2 regions of the Bacillus sp. SSR7 genome follow, and region 1 is predicted to be linked to the other one. Evidence: riboswitches for the same ligand, from Rfam matches in the RefSeq annotation. Region 1 holds a riboswitch; the other holds the start of a gene.
The links. Region 1 has a riboswitch for S-adenosylmethionine ahead of AC0NJG_RS09935 (methionine ABC transporter ATP-binding protein). Riboswitches for the same ligand answer to the same signal wherever they lie in the genome.
Positions count from the first base shown of each region.

Region 1 (8,182 bases):
TTGTATTGAATATAGAAGTGATTATGCTATGAAAGTCATGTTTATTCATTGCTTTTCTTTGTAGTAATTTCTTAATTATGAGCTCAATAGTATCCATCCGTCGTAGTGTTATGCGGTGGGTTATTCATTAGGGTTAGTAGCCAGGAACAGGGATTTCCCCGTATTTCAAGGGCGGGGATTGACTATACAGTGGTTCAAATAATTTCGTTATTTATGGGATTATTTGTTGGGGTTGCTAAAGCCATTTTGTCCTACACTAGTAGGGCTTTTTTATTAACAGTAATTCCTCAAGATACACGAAATATGCAAATATGCATATTGTATTTATTTGGAATTTTTATGTGTTAAAATTAAATATAGAGATTTTTATATGTAATGAACTAAAATTAGAAATATCCAATGAATTTTGAGAGGTGTTACATGTTTAAAAACAAGAAATTAATTCGATTCGGTCTAACATTACTTGTATGTTTATTTGTAATTGATTTTACAATCAGTTATTTTCAAGCATATCTTGAATCAGCAGGTATTAAATGGATAGTATCAGAAACTTGGAGAACTATTTTGTTAGATGCCCCTGAAAGTATATTGGTTATTTTAGGCGCAATTGCTTTATATGATTTCACAAAAGAAACATCGCCAAAAGACGCATCTATTTAAATGCGTCTTTTTTCTTTGCAGTAATTTCTTTAACATCATGGAATACTCTCACTATTACGGCCAAAATCATTATTTCCTTTTATCTGTACGCCTTTGTCATGTGAATTATTTCTAGATTTTGTGACTAGGCTGAACTGGTTAAATAAACGTTTGTTTAAGATGTATGTTCGGTAGGAAGAAATCGATGGAGCTCAGGGGTGAACAAAGAAAAATAGTGGGTTAATCAAACGTTTGTTTAAGGGATATGTTCGGTAGGGAGAAATTGTTGCAGCTCAAGGGTGAACAAAGAAAAATAGTGAGTTAATCAAACGTTTGTTTAAGATATATGTTCGGCAAGGAATTGGGAAAGGATCTAAAAAATTTATAAATTTATTTTTTCTTAACAAATGGCGGAAAAATAAGAAAAATTTGCAGGATTATTAAAAATTATCACGAAATAAGTAAAAGTTTAGCGAATAATCGTTTGAAATAATAAAACGTTTTCTATATGATAAAGGTAAAGGTTAGTAAAAAAGTAGGTGAATTTATGACAGTAACATTTTATTCATATCCAAAGTGTGGCACATGTCAAAAAGCAAAGAAATGGTTTGAGGCAAACGATGTAGCATATGAGATGATTCATATTGTTGAAAATCCACCATCAAAAGAAGATTTACGTAATTTACATGAAAAAAGTGAATTACCATTAAAAAAATTCTTTAATACAAGTGGAATGCGTTACCGTGAACTTGGTCTGAAAGATAAGCTAAAAGATGCAAGTGAAGACGAAATGTACGAGCTTTTAGCATCTGATGGCATGTTGATTAAACGTCCAATTGTAACAGATGGAACGAAGGTAACACTTGGTTTTAACGAAGAGCAGTTTGAAAGTGTGTGGAAAAAGTACCAATAAGGTATTTTTACATAATTAATACATTCACTGGAGGTACAGTCATGAGCATTCCAAATAATTTACGTTACTCTGAAGAACACGAATGGGTAAAAACTGAAGGTAATGAAGTTGTTATCGGTATTACTCACTTTGCACAAAGTGAGCTAGGCGATATCGTATTCGTTGAACTTCCAGAAGTAGGTGCAACAATCGAAGCTGACGAGCCATTCGGAAGCGTAGAATCTGTTAAAACAGTTTCTGAATTATACGCACCTGTAAGCGGTAAAGTTGTAGCAGTAAACGAAGAATTAAGTGACCAACCAGAACTTGTTAACGAATCTCCATACGAGGGTGCATGGATGGTTAAAGTTGAACTTTCTGATGCAAGCCAAGTTGAGAAGTTATTAACTGCTGAAAAATATGCAGAAATGACAAACCAAGACTAATCATAGTCGACTAAAGGACAGCCTTTGTGCTGTCCTTTTTTATTTTGTGTTACATAATACATTTAAAATCGAGTGTAAATGAATAAGCTATTATAGGAATGAATGTTTTTCGGTAAGGTTTTATGGAACTTTACAACCTGAAAGAGCCGCTTGCGCTTTTCATTGTCCAGCTCCACCTCCTAGCCCTTCATGTCTAAGAACCTTCCGCACGAGAAGACAAAAAGCGTCTTCTGTGCGAAAGAACCTTAGCCAACAGGGCTAAGCAGTCGGTCTCGCTTTTCTTTATGATCCAGCTCCAGCGGCTAGATTGTTCGGTGGCTTCGCTTCTTCCTGCAAGGCAAAAAGCGCCTTTACGTCAGAAGCTCCATCCCCCTCACAATCTGAACGAGCCGCTTCCGCTTTTCTTTTGCAAAAATAAACAGGAAACAACATGAAAATAACGAATATACTATATACTAAGTTAAAGGTTGTATAGTATATGGTGATCGGGTGATGACATATGGTTTATGTAGAAAAAGTCATTATTGTAGAAGGTACATCAGATAGAAGAAAGATTGAATCTATTATTCGTGAACCGGTGGAAATTGTTTGTACAAATGGTACAATTGGTTTGTCGAAAATGGATGAGCTCATTGATCAGTTTTTTGATAAGGATGTGTATGTACTAGTGGATGCTGATGATGCTGGAGAAAAGTTAAGGAAACAATTCCGTAAAGAATTTCCGCAAGCAGAGCATATTTATATTGATCGCTCGTACAGAGAAGTGGCAACTGCGCCATCTTCACACTTAGCAAATGTATTATGGGGAGCTGACATTGACGTTTATACAGAATATTTACGGTAAGGAATGATAGAAGTGATTGACTGGACAGGAGCCGAAGCTACAGCCCTAATAGAGAATGAAGAAAAAACAGTGTTATATGTATATACTCCAATGTGTGGAACATGCCAATTAGCAAAAAAGATGTTAACGGTTGTTGAGATGACAATTGAAGATTTGAAAATTGGAATGTTGGATTTAAATTATGCTCCGCATTTCGCGAAAGAGTATGGAATCGAAAGTGTACCTTGTTTACTTGTTTTTGAAAATGGGACACTGATGAAGAAGATATACGCATTTCATTCGGTTGAATATTTATATACGGAATTAAAGTAGGCGGCAAAGTTTTTGCCGCCTCGACATATTTCTCGGGAAATATGTCGAGATGCAGGGTGGTTACAGTATTTGTCGAGCGAAAGTAACAGGATTGCTCTTTAGTGAGAGGGAATGGTATGTGTAATAGAAAGTGATATGAAGGATGTGATTTAGAGTGGAATTATATTCTTTGCTGCAATCATTTGTAAATTACGCTAATGGTCAATATCATTTAGAGCCGCTTTTAAGACAAGGAGAAAAAACTGTTAATTTCCGCTTTGGAGATGAAAGTTGTTCATTACAAATTTCAAGAGATTATATAGAGCTGTTGAAAGAAGAAAGAGGAACGGAGCAAATCGTTTGTGCAGATGAAGAAGATGTAAAACAATTAGTGAATGGTAATGTACGATTGCAAATGTTAATGAATGATGGACGTGTACAATATTCGGGAACGTATCGAACGATGCTATTAGTTGAATCGATGTTTCATATATGTAAACCGATGTCAGTAGGTGCTTAAAATTCTGAAGTTTCATTTTTTGCGAAAATTTCTGTTGACATGGTGTGTGGATATTGATACAATTCAATTCATAAAATATAGACAATTTCATAAATTACAAATCAGACGAAAATGTAATCTGATTTCTCTTATCAAGAGAGGTGGAGGGACTGTGCCCTGTGAAGCCCGGCAACCGTCAACTTATGTTGAAATGGTGCCAATTCCTGCAAAGCAAATGCTTTGAGAGATGAGAGAGAGGGATAATGTTGTTATATACGCACATAAACCTTTCTGCTTCTCTAAAGCGGAAAGGTTTTTTTGTTGTTTGAATGTGGAGGACATTCAAATAATAAAAGTAGTGATAATGGTGGACTACACGCATTAAACATAAAAAATTGCGGAGTCGACCAAAAATCTAGCTCCAGCGGCTAGAACAGTCGGTCGTTTCATCCCTTCCTATGAGGCAAAAAGCGCCTCTACGTCTGGGATTTGGGCGCCCTCTTGTTCTAAGCGAGCCGCTTACGCTTTTTATTAAAAAAAGGGGTGATACACCATGATTCTATTAGAGAATGTAAAGAAAATATATAAAGCAAAAAGCGGTGATGTCACTGCTGTAGATAATGCCAATTTAAAAATAGATAAAGGTGAAATATTTGGTGTTATCGGATATAGTGGCGCTGGAAAAAGTTCTTTAATTCGATTATTCAATCAGTTGGAGAAACCAACTTCTGGCCAAATTACAATTGCAAATCGTGTCATTTCAGCAATTACAGGAAGCGAACTTCGTAAGGCAAGGCAAGAAATCGGAATGATCTTTCAGCACTTCAACTTACTTTGGTCACGAACTGTACGTGAAAATATCGAGTTCCCACTTGAAATTGCAGGTGTTGATAAGGCGAAGAGAAGAAAACGCGTGGATGAGCTAATTCATCTTGTTGGATTAGAAGGGAGAGGAGACGCGTACCCATCTCAGCTGAGTGGAGGCCAAAAGCAACGTGTTGGGATTGCAAGAGCGTTAGCTAACAATCCGCAAGTACTTTTATGTGATGAAGCAACGTCAGCTCTTGATCCAGAAACGACAGATCAAATTTTAGATTTATTATTAGATATTAATAAACGTCTCGGTTTAACGATTGTACTTATTACACATGAGATGCACGTAATTCGAAAGATTTGTAATCGTGTTGCAGTAATGGAGAAAGGGAAAATTGTAGAAACAGGTCCAGTACTTGATGTGTTCCGTAATCCACAGCAAGACATGACGAAACGATTTGTACAGCAGTTAACGGATTCTGAAGATACAAATGAAACGATTGAAAGTTTAATTGAAAAATATCCAGATGGAAAAGTAGTTCGTTTGCAGTTTATCGGTGAAGCGGTAGAAAGACCAGTACTTCAAAGATTAATGCAACGCAGTGATATAGAAGTTAGCATTTTGCAAGGAAATATCGCACAAACGAATAACGGCTCTTACGGTAGTTTAGTTGTTCATTTAAATGGTGAGGAAACAGCGATTCAGCAAGCAATAGAGGGAATACATCAAGATCAAGTAGAGCTGGAGGTGATTGCACATGGATAAGTTACTCACAAATGTTGATTGGAATCAAATGTTAGAAGCAACTGGTGAAACGTTATATATGACGGCAATCGCCGCTCTTGCCACATTTGTTTTAGGACTCATTTTAGGATTGTTACTCTTTATGACAGCGAAAGATAATTTATGGGAAAACAAAGCGGTTAACACAGCGATTGGAGCGTTCGTAAACATTTTTCGCTCGATACCGTTCATCATTTTAATTATTTTATTAATTCCATTCACAAAGATTTTGCTTGGAACAATTCTTGGAGCGAGTGCTGCGCTTCCAGCTTTAATTATTGGAGCGGCACCATTTTATGCAAGAATGGTTGAAATTGCACTTCGTGAAATTGATAAAGGGGTAATTGAAGCTTCAAAGGCGATGGGAGCAAAAACAAGCACAATTATTTTGAAAGTGTTAATTCCAGAATCGTTACCAGCGTTAGTATCTGGTATTACGGTTACGACAATTGCTTTAGTGGGCTATACAGCAATGGCGGGAGTTGTTGGTGCTGGTGGACTTGGAACACTTGCTTACTTAGAAGGATTCCAACGAGGGAATAACGATGTAACAATCGTTGCGACAATTTGTGTATTACTAGTTGTATTTTTCATTCAGTGGATTGGTGATCGTGTAACGACTCGAATAGATAAACGATAATAAACAAACGGGAGGATGTTTCAAATGAAAAAATTATTACTTACAGCATTGATTTCAACTTCAATTTTTGGGTTAGCTGCTTGTGGCGGAAAAGATAAAGATGAAAAGAAACTTGTTGTGGGGGCTTCTAACGTACCGCACGCTGAAATTTTAGAGAAGGCAAAACCGTTACTTGAGAAAAAAGGAATTGAATTAAAAGTGAAAAAATTCCAAGATTACGTTTTACCAAATAAAGCGTTAGCGGATAAGGAATTAGATGCAAACTACTTCCAGCACATTCCGTATTTAGAAAAAGAAATGAAAGATAAAAAATATGATTTTGAAGTAGCAGGAAAAATTCATTTAGAACCGATTGGTGTATATTCTCAAAAATATAAGAGCTTAAAAGAACTTCCAGACGGAGCGACAATTATTATGAGTAATTCAGTTGCTGACCATGGACGTGGTTTAGCAATTTTACAAAAAGAAGGTATTTTAAAAATTAAAGACGGAGTAGATCCAGTTAAAGCAACTCCAAAAGATATCGCGGATAACCCGAAAAACTTGAAATTCAAAACAGATATCGAGCCTGGTTTATTACCACAAGTGTATAACAATAAAGAAGGCGACGCTGTTTTAATTAACTCGAACTATGCAATTGATGCGAAGTTAAACCCAGAAAAAGATGCAATTGCAATTGAAGGAAATGATTCACCGTACGCAAACGTAGTAGCTGTTCGTAAAGGTGATAAAGATAAGAAAGAGATCAAGGCTCTTGTAGAAGTATTACATTCTAAAGAAATTGAAGACTTTATTAACAAAGAATATAAAGGAGCGGTTGTTCCTGTAAAAGAATAATTGCTGCAAAGGGTTGGTGTATGCCGGCCCTTTTTATAACTACATAACTATTGGGGAGAAGGGGACATCATATGAAAAAGATTTTACTGTCAGTTGTTACAGCACTATCTGTATTTACATTAGCTGCTTGCGGGGGAAAAGATGAGAATAAGCTTGTTGTTGGAGCTTCTAACGTGCCGCACGCTGTTATTTTAGAAAAAGCACAGCCAATATTAGAGAAAAAGGGTATTAAATTAGAAATTAAAAAGTTCCAAGATTATGTGTTGCCGAATAAAGCGTTAGCGGATAAGGAAATTGATGCGAACTACTTCCAACACATTCCGTACTTAAATAAAGAAATTCAAGAAAAGGGATATAAAATTGTAAACGCAGGAAAAATCCATTTAGAGCCAATGGGCATTTATTCTAAGAAATATAAAAGCTTAAAAGACTTGCCGGATGGCGGGACAGTGATTATGAGTAATAACGTAGCGGAGCGTGGCCGTATGCTAGCATTGTTACAAAAAGGCGGCGTTATTAAACTTAAAGACGGAGTAGATGTTGTTAAGGCGACAGTAAAAGATGTTGTAGAAAACCCGAAACACTTAAAGTTTAAAACAGATGTAGAGCCTGGTCTTTCACCAAAGTTATATGAAAATAATGAAGGCGATGCTTTATTTATTAATTCGAACTATGCAATTGATGCGAAATTAAATCCAACAAAGGATGCAATTGCCATTGAAGGATCAGACTCTCCGTATGCAAATATTATTGCAGTTCGTAAAGGTGACGAGAAGAAAAAAGAAATTAAAGAGCTAGTAGAAGTACTGCATTCAAAAGAAATTCAAGATTTTATTAATAAAGAATATAAAGGTGCGGTACTTCCGGTAAGTGAATAAATATAAGGAAAGGACTGGAAAATTACCAGTCCTTTTTTCTTTATATAAATAAGAAGAAAGGTGTATCATAGAAAGATGTGAAGGAAATACTTATATACATTTGTGAAAAAATTGTTACTTTTTTTCGTCGTTTGCGATATCATTTTATTTGATATAAAATTAGAATGAGAATAAAATGAGAATATGAACGTTTTAGGAATTTTTAAAATGTATATATAGGATTAATGGAGGTATTGAGATGGCTGGTTCTACATTAACGGTTAAAGACTTACACGTATCAATTGATGGCAAAGAAATTTTAAAAGGTGTAAACCTTGAAGTAAAAGGTGGAGAAATCCACGCAATTATGGGACCTAACGGAACAGGTAAATCAACTTTATCTTCTGCAATTATGGGTCACCCAAAATATGAAGTAACAGAAGGTAGCATCATCATCGACGGTGAAGATGTATTAGAAATGGAAGTAGACGAGCGCGCACAAGCAGGTCTATTCCTAGCAATGCAATATCCAAGTGAAATTAGCGGAGTAACAAACGCTGACTTCTTACGTTCTGCAATTAACGCACGTCGTGAAGAAGGCGATGAAATTTCTCTTATGAAATTTATCCGTACATTAGAT
Region 1 covers NZ_JBVVXV010000004.1:72,915-81,096, reverse strand. Annotated here, with positions in the region: gene AC0NJG_RS09970 (DUF3937 family protein) at 421-660, shown strand; gene AC0NJG_RS09965 (arsenate reductase family protein) at 1,187-1,552, shown strand; gene gcvH (glycine cleavage system protein GcvH) at 1,594-1,977, shown strand; gene AC0NJG_RS09955 (hypothetical protein) at 2,260-2,409, opposite strand; gene AC0NJG_RS09950 (toprim domain-containing protein) at 2,477-2,821, shown strand; gene AC0NJG_RS09945 (thioredoxin family protein) at 2,825-3,133, shown strand; gene AC0NJG_RS09940 (hypothetical protein) at 3,288-3,632, shown strand; SAM riboswitch class I at 3,758-3,865, shown strand; gene AC0NJG_RS09935 (methionine ABC transporter ATP-binding protein) at 4,165-5,190, shown strand; gene AC0NJG_RS09930 (methionine ABC transporter permease) at 5,183-5,848, shown strand; gene metQ (methionine ABC transporter substrate-binding lipoprotein MetQ) at 5,873-6,685, shown strand; gene metQ (methionine ABC transporter substrate-binding lipoprotein MetQ) at 6,757-7,563, shown strand; gene sufC (Fe-S cluster assembly ATPase SufC) at 7,802-8,182, shown strand, end outside.

Region 2 (8,182 bases), on a different contig from region 1:
TATACGATTGTATTTTCACCTGATTTTTCTTTATATACACGTTGTACAGTGCCTTCTTTTTGCGCCTCTTTCCCATTTGAAGTCGGTCTAAATGAATCTCCGCTTCCACTCAGCGCATTTTTATAATTCTCAAGCGCTTCTTTTTGCGTCGAACCTGTTGCAAATATTTTCGCATTAGAAGCATAGATAACAGTATGGGCACGTACTAATCCTCCGTCATCAATAACAGGTACAATCCAAGAAGGTTTACCGTACACGTTATAAATAACCGGCATCGTTCCATGCCACTTTTCTCTCTTAAAGGAATTATCCACGACTTCCGAAGCAGCCGAACCATCCATAATTCCCTTTACTTCTTTTCCGTTATAGTAATACAACTTACCTGTACGCGCATCAATAAGTGAATAACCTAGTGCAGAATCTACTCCTTCTTTCGGAGAAGTGAAATCAGTAAAGTAATATAGTGTTCCATCCTTACCGAAAATCGGTGTAACTCCTTCTTTCGTTCCCCACTCAGTCGGGATCTTCATATCAGTTTGCGAGAATTTTGTATTCCAAAATCCGTGAATATATTTACCGAAGTACGTATTTAACGTAGATGCAGTCTCGTGATTTAATACGCCATCAACAAATTTAGGTGCCTTGCCTTTATCGTATCTTTTCACTTCACCTGTTTGTGCATCTACTACTACAACGCCCTCTACCTCAAATCCAGATCTTCCTGAAATAAATTCACCGTACGTCATTGTGTAATACGGTTTCCCTTTATCATCCACTTCAAATTTAGGTTTTCCTTTAAAAATTAAATTTGGTTCTGCTTGCCTTACCACACGCTCTAAATGATTTCCGAAAAACATGCTTGGCACGTATTTCATTTTATAACCAAGGTGCAGTTTCGCTTCTGCATCAGGATTCGTACCTGACATCGTGACGTACCCTGGAATTGTCTCAGCTTTACGTGCTTTAAAAAATCCTGAAACTTCAATCGGTGCTACATATAAAGCCTCGCCATTTACCATTTGTGGCGTTAATTCTCCTAGCTCAAAATAAGCTACCTTCGGAATATCCCCAAATACTTTTTTCATCTTATTCTCCGCTGTCTTTGGCGGCACCGTAAATGGCTGATCATTTTCAGTAAATGGCTCTGAAATATCTTTCTCTACCTTTACAACAGAATCATATTTCTTTTGCGAGATTACTATATCGTGCAAATAACCAAAGTAGCCGTAACTTGCAAGTAAAACAAGCATTAGAAGTCCTTTTAACGTACCTTCTAATTTACCTATTTGATCTTGGGAAAATAAAACAAGCCCAATTAAAATTGCTACTGCAACAGAATAATGAGTAAGAATTGAATCTGCTCGATCATCAATTAGCCAAAAATATTCATAGATTGCAATACCTATCCAAAATAAAACTGGAATAACTAAAATAGATGATTTCTTACCCTTTACAACCTTCTCATCCCTTTTCTTATCCACTGCTCGAAGTTTACTACCGCTTCTTCTTGTCCATGGAATCAAAAACAAAGTGAGAATAGCTAAAATTAAAAATTTCATCAAAGGCAATGTCCCCTTTTCTTTTGTCTTCCCCTTTAGTATAACAAATAAAGGTTATTCAGGTAAAAATGGGAATCGTTATATTTTTTTACTACTTAATATAACTCCGCTCACTACATATAAGATAGATGCAATATAAAAAATCGTGCCGATCGTAAAGAAATCTACTAAATATCCCGTTGCAATAATTGCTACTGCTCCTCCAATCGATGTCCACACATGATATTTTCCAATCTCATAACCAGCATTTTCTTGTACAACTTTTCGTGCTAACGACGTCTTCTCCGTATTACGCTGCACAGCACCTAAAACCCCCATTACAATTTGAAGAATGTATACATGCCAGACTTCCGTGGCAATCGGGAAACAAAGCATTAATATTGCCATGGACCAAGCATATATAATTAATAATTTCCGATCACCTACTCGATCAGACACCTTTCCTACTACCGGATATACAAGCGCTGAAGTTAAGGCAAATAAGCCGTACGCCCAGCCAAACTGTGAGAAGCTATTTCCAACATTCCGAAGCAATAGAATGTAAAAAGGAAATACCATACTTCCAGCCATCATAATAATGCTTTGTGAAGCTACAAATCTTCTATATGTCATTTCGTATACTCCCTATAAAATAAATTCACAAATCTCTCTTTTGGATCCGCTTCTTTTTTCTTCTGAAGAAATTCTTCTATACGAGGATATGCTCTCTTTAACTGCTCTTTCGTTGGATAAGAATAATACGGTAAATAATAACTACCGTTATGCTTTAACGTAACATCAATCATCTTCTGAATAACATTTTCTGTTTTCTTTATCTCATGTTCAGAACGCCCTTGATTAATTAAAAGAACCAGTGCAAACATATCATCTTTCGCATAGGATAAAACTGCATTTTCATTCTTTTCCACGTAACGAATCGTAATATTGAGCAAATTAAACTCTTCCTCATTTAATACGTTACGTAAATCATCTACGTATTCCGTGAAAGAATCTATAGGCACAAAATATTCTTGTAACACCTCTGTCCTATTTGGATTTTCATATTCCATAAAGGCACTATCTGACCTCATAACATTATTTCGCGTCTCATACTTTCCATCTGTACGTTCAAAATAACTTCTTTGTATATCCCAGAACGTATCTTTTCCCCAATCACTATAGCGTGATAATCCGAGTAAAAATTTAGGCGCTGCTATAATAGTTTCTTCTTTTAATTCACTATACTCCTCCCTCATATTTTGGTTTTGTGCCAATGTATAATCTGTCACATACATTTCTCTTAAAAATGAATTTGGAGCAACAGAAATACGAGCTAAGTGCATACGAACATTTTCATCTTTTTTCACTTTCTCTTTGAAATAAGACGTGTATTCTTTATAATCTAGCATTTTCGTGTGCGTTTCATATAATTCATCATTTGTTAACTTTAAGGTCACATCTAAAATGACACCAAATAACCCGTAACCGCCAATGACATAAGGAAATAAATCCGCATTCTCTTCTCTACTTACATTACGCACCGTACCATCCGCCATTAGCAATCTAAACGACTCTACTGTATCAATCAATGCTTCATGACGAATATCACGACCATGTACATTTACACTTAATGAACCGCCAACCGTAAAAATATTTTGAGATTGCATAACTTGAACCGCAAGACCATATGGATTTATTTTCTTCTGAATATCATTCCACGTGGCACCACTTTGAACTGTAATACGCTTCTTCTCTGGATCAAATTCTAATATTTTATTATACCCTTTCATATCAAGCATCGTCCCATGCGGATAATATGTCTGCCCGCCTTGGCTATGCTGCATACCTGCAATAGAAATCTTCTCTCCAGAAACATTCGCATCTTGCACTAATTTTATTAAAGAGTGCTCATCCGTAGCACTTTCAACACGTTTTATTTTTGTCGGAAGCAATTTACCTACATCACTCATAATAGGATGATCCAGTTGTTTTTTATATGTATGTACAGACGTTGCAAGCAAAACGGTATACGCTACAATGACCACCGCTATCTTTTCTTTTTTCAAATGACACTCTCCTCTTCTACATCTTTTCCTCTTTATATTGTACCTATTTTCCTATGAAGAAAGAATACAAAAAAGAGGGCCCTTATTTTAGGTCCCTCCTTATCAAAACTATTACTTTGCTGCTGGCAATTGTATTGGGTCAAACTTTTCATACGACGTATATTTTGCGTTCGTAATAATGTGTGCTTTATCCTTGCCATTACTACTCATAATCATGTCTATCTTTGCTGATTCATATTTAAAATCTTTTGTAATGATATATTCTGCATCCACTTCTTCTATCTTCGCATTTTGTGCTTGTAACATTTTTTTCTGCGTTTCATCCATGCTAGTTAACATACTTTCTGTTTCTTGCCCTTTTAATGTAAATTTCAGTTTATATTTATCTCCGCTTTTCTCCAGCTTCATTTTATCTAAAACTACTTCCGGTACTTCTAATTTATCTATAATATCTTGAGTCGCTTTCATTCCACCAGCGTTTAATTGCTCCTCTGGTACGGTTATAACTTCTCCTGTATTAGGGTTTTTTACCTCACCAGCAACTTTACCATCCACAGTATACACTACAACATCTGTACCGGAAATATTCATTTCAGAACGAGAATTCTTTGTCTTTGGCTCTAATTGCATCTTAGCCTTTAATATATCCATCTCTGTTCCCTCAGCTTTTACCCCTACACCATATGTCATCGTTACATGTTCTTCATTTTTAAAAGCTTCATTCGTTTTCTTGAAAACATCTTTCGCCGTTAATTCCTTTTCTTTTTGAACGGATTCTTTTTTCGGCTCATCCGTCTTTGCTGTTTTCTCATTACTACACCCTACCCCTAGACTGATTGCAAGTACTAAACTTGAAACAAAAATAATTTTTTTCATACTGTTGCCCCCTTTCCCAAAATAATATCACCTCTTTTCCTATGAAATCTATATAATTTTTAATCTATACTCGCTATATAGCGACATGTTTAATAAAGATCTTAAATATGATGTAAATAACGACAACTCATTTCAGGAGGACATTATGAAGGCGATCATTTGCACACAGTATGGACCACCTAACGTTCTTCAGCTTCAAAATATAGAGAAACCTATACCTAAAAAGAACGAAGTATTAGTTAAAATTCACGCAACAAGTGTATCGACTGGAGATTGTAGAATACGCGGATTTAATAGCCCTCTATTATTTTGGATTCCTATGCGACTTATATTAGGACTTAGAAAACCGAGAAACCCTATACTTGGCGTAGAATTAGCAGGAGAGATAGAGGATATCGGGACAGATGTAACTCAATTTAAAAAAGGGGATCAAATTTTTGCATTAACAGAACTCAATCTTGGTGGTTATGCCGAATACACATGCGTGCATGAAAGTGGATTAATAACATTAAAACCTACCAATGTAACGTATGAAGAAGCGGCAGTTATTCCTTTTGGTGGAACTTCAGCGTTGCATTTTCTGAGAAAAGGCCGGATAAAAAAGGGGCAACAAGTTCTCATATATGGCGCCTCTGGATCAGTAGGAACAGCTGCCATACAACTCGCTAAATATTTTGGTACGACCGTTACGGCTGTTTGTAGTAATTCAAATTTTGAACTCGTGCAATCTTTAGGGGCTGACAAAGTAATCGATTATACGAAAGAAGATTTTACTAAGCGGGGGGAATACTATGATGTTATATTTGATGCAGTTGGAAAATATAAAAAATCCCTTTGTAAACAAGTATTAACACCTAATGGAATATATGTATCTGTTAATGGAATGATGGCAAAAGTAAGTAAAGAAGATATGTTTCTACTAAAAAAACTAACTGAAACAGAAAATTTAAAGCCTGTTATTGATAGAACTTACCGGTTAGAAGAGATTGCTGAAGCCCATATGTATGTAGAAAACGGGCATAAAAAGGGGAACGTTTCGATTACCTTAAAATAAAATATATTCAGAAAATAACGTTGACAATTCTTTTTGTAAGATTTACTATTAGTACCATATTAAAAAACTACATACACATACTCTTATCAAGAGTGGCGGAGGGACTGGCCCGATGATGCCCGGCAACCGAGCTTATAACGTATAAGCTAAGGTGCTAATTCCTGCAAAACGAGTTCTCGTTTTGAAAGATAAGAGAGGAATCTATTTTGTCTATTCGGCACCTCTCTTATTTTTGAGAGGTGCTTTTTATTTTGGAACGTATATTTAAGGGGGAATTATAGATGAAGAAAGTATTATTAAGCATTGTAAGTGGGGCTGTATTATTATTAAGCGCATGTAGCGGGAGTTCAGATAAAGAAGTAAAAGCGTTAGATGAGAAAAAGATTACTGTCGGTGTAACAGGAGGGCCGCATGAACAAATTTTTGAAAAGGTAAAAGAAGTAGCAGCGAAAGACGGTCTCGAAATCGATATAAAAGTATTTAATGATTATGTAGCACCGAACGTATCCCTCGATGAAAAAAGCCTTGATGTAAATAGCTATCAAACAAAATCATATTTAGACGTATTTAAAGCGGAACGTAATATGAAATTAACCGAAGTATTTTCAACAGTAACATTCCCTATGGGCGTATATTCAAAAAGCTTAAAGGATGTAAAAGAATTAAAAGAGGGCGATGCAATTGCTGTACCGAATGACCCAACGAATGAACTTCGAGCTTTAAAACTATTTGAAAAAGCAGGAGTTTTAAAAGTGGATCCAAAAGCTACAGAAAAAGCGACTGCAAAAGCGACTGCAAAAGATGTAATTGAAAATCCAAAAAATTTAAAGATCGTTGAATTAGAGGCATCTCAATTACCAACACAACTAAGTGAAGTAAAAGCAGCTGCCATTAATACAAACTTTGCATTAGGTGCAAAATTAAGCCCTGCGAAAGATTCTATCTTCCGTGAAGGAAAAGATTCACCATATGTGAACTGGGTCGTTGTTCGTACTGAAAATAAAGATGATGCTGTTGTAAATAAATTAAAGAAAGCTTATCAATCTAAAGAAGTAAAAGAATTTATCGAGAAAAAATTTGATGGTTCTGTTTTACCGTCTTGGTAGGAGCTGACGATAATGATTGAATTAAAAAATGTATCCAAAGTATTTACAACAAAAAAGGGGAATGTGGAAGCTCTTAAGTCTACTTCTCTTCAAGTAAAAAAGGGCGAAGTATTTGGAATCATTGGATATAGTGGTGCTGGCAAAAGTACATTAATTCGCTGTGTAAATTTATTAGAAAAACCAACGACAGGAAATATCATTGTAAACGAGCAAGATTTAACAACACTGTCTACAAAAGAACTAGCAAAAGCGCGACAAAAAATCGGAATGATATTTCAAGGGTTCAACTTACTTAAAACTGTTACCGTTTATGAAAATATCGCATTGCCGTTACGCCTTGCTGGCATTCCAAAAGTAGAAATTGCAAAAAGAGTAGAAAAGTATTTACGTATTGTCGACCTTTTTAATCGAAAAGACGCCTATCCGAGTGAACTTTCTGGTGGTCAGAAACAACGTGTGGCCATCGCTCGTGCACTATCACACGAACCGGAAGTGTTATTAAGTGATGAAGCAACGAGCGCTTTAGATCCAGAAACAACTGACTCTATTCTTGATTTACTATTAAAAATCAATGAAGAAATCGGAATTACAATTTTACTCATTACACATGAAATGAACGTTATCCAGCGTATATGTGACCGAGTTGCTGTTATGGAACATGGAGCAGTAGTTGAAAGTGGCACCGTGAAAGAGATATTCACAAATCCACAGCATGTAACAACAAAGAAATTCGTAAATAGTGCATTTGCAGCGAAAATCCCAGCCGAAGTACAAAAAGAACTACAAAGAACCGGAGAAATCGTAACACTTTCATTTATAGGAACTTCTTCTGGTGAACCAGCGTTAGCTGTTGCTACAAAACGATTCCAAGTATATCCAAATATTTTATCCGGTAATATTACTCAATTAAAACATGAAGCATACGGGAAACTTGTCATTCATATGCAAGGGAAACAAAATGAAATCAACCGTGCTTTATCATTTTTACAAGAGCAAGGAATCATCATAGAAGGAGGTAGAACAGATTATGGGAAACAAGTCCTTTTTGGATGAATGGGGTAAAGTCATATGGGAAGCAACCATTCAAACTTTTCAAATGACATCTATTTCATTACTCATCTCGATCCTTATTGCACTGCCACTTGGTGTCACGCTTGTTTTAACAAGACCTGGTGGACAGCATGAAAATAAAATCATCTATCCTATTCTTAATACAATTATTAATATCATTCGCTCTCTTCCATTTATCATTCTATTATTCTTCATTTTACCTTTTACAAAGTTTCTAATGGGAACATCCATTGGCGTGCAAGGTGTTATCGTACCGCTTGTCGTCTTCACTGCTCCTTATATCGCACGTTTAATGGAGACAGCTTTACTAGAAGTGGATCGTGGTGTTATTGAAGCTTACCAAGCAATGGGCATTTCTACTATAAAAATCATTTGGCACGTCATGGTGAAAGAAGCTCGTCCCTCTCTTGTACTTGGATTAACAATTGCAACGATTGGCTTAATCGGCGCAACAGCAATGGCTGGTCTTGT
Region 2 covers NZ_JBVVXV010000020.1:15,015-23,196, reverse strand. Annotated here, with positions in the region: gene AC0NJG_RS25600 (DUF3981 domain-containing protein) at 1-1,559, opposite strand, end outside; gene AC0NJG_RS25595 (MFS transporter) at 1,638-2,171, opposite strand; gene AC0NJG_RS25590 (FAD-binding oxidoreductase) at 2,168-3,604, opposite strand; gene AC0NJG_RS25585 (DUF6612 family protein) at 3,716-4,480, opposite strand; gene AC0NJG_RS25580 (NAD(P)-dependent alcohol dehydrogenase) at 4,626-5,534, shown strand; SAM riboswitch class I at 5,615-5,729, shown strand; gene AC0NJG_RS25575 (MetQ/NlpA family ABC transporter substrate-binding protein) at 5,816-6,640, shown strand; gene AC0NJG_RS25570 (methionine ABC transporter ATP-binding protein) at 6,653-7,693, shown strand; gene AC0NJG_RS25565 (methionine ABC transporter permease) at 7,668-8,182, shown strand, end outside.
Region 2: another riboswitch for S-adenosylmethionine. It lies ahead of AC0NJG_RS25575 (MetQ/NlpA family ABC transporter substrate-binding protein); the one in region 1 lies ahead of AC0NJG_RS09935 (methionine ABC transporter ATP-binding protein).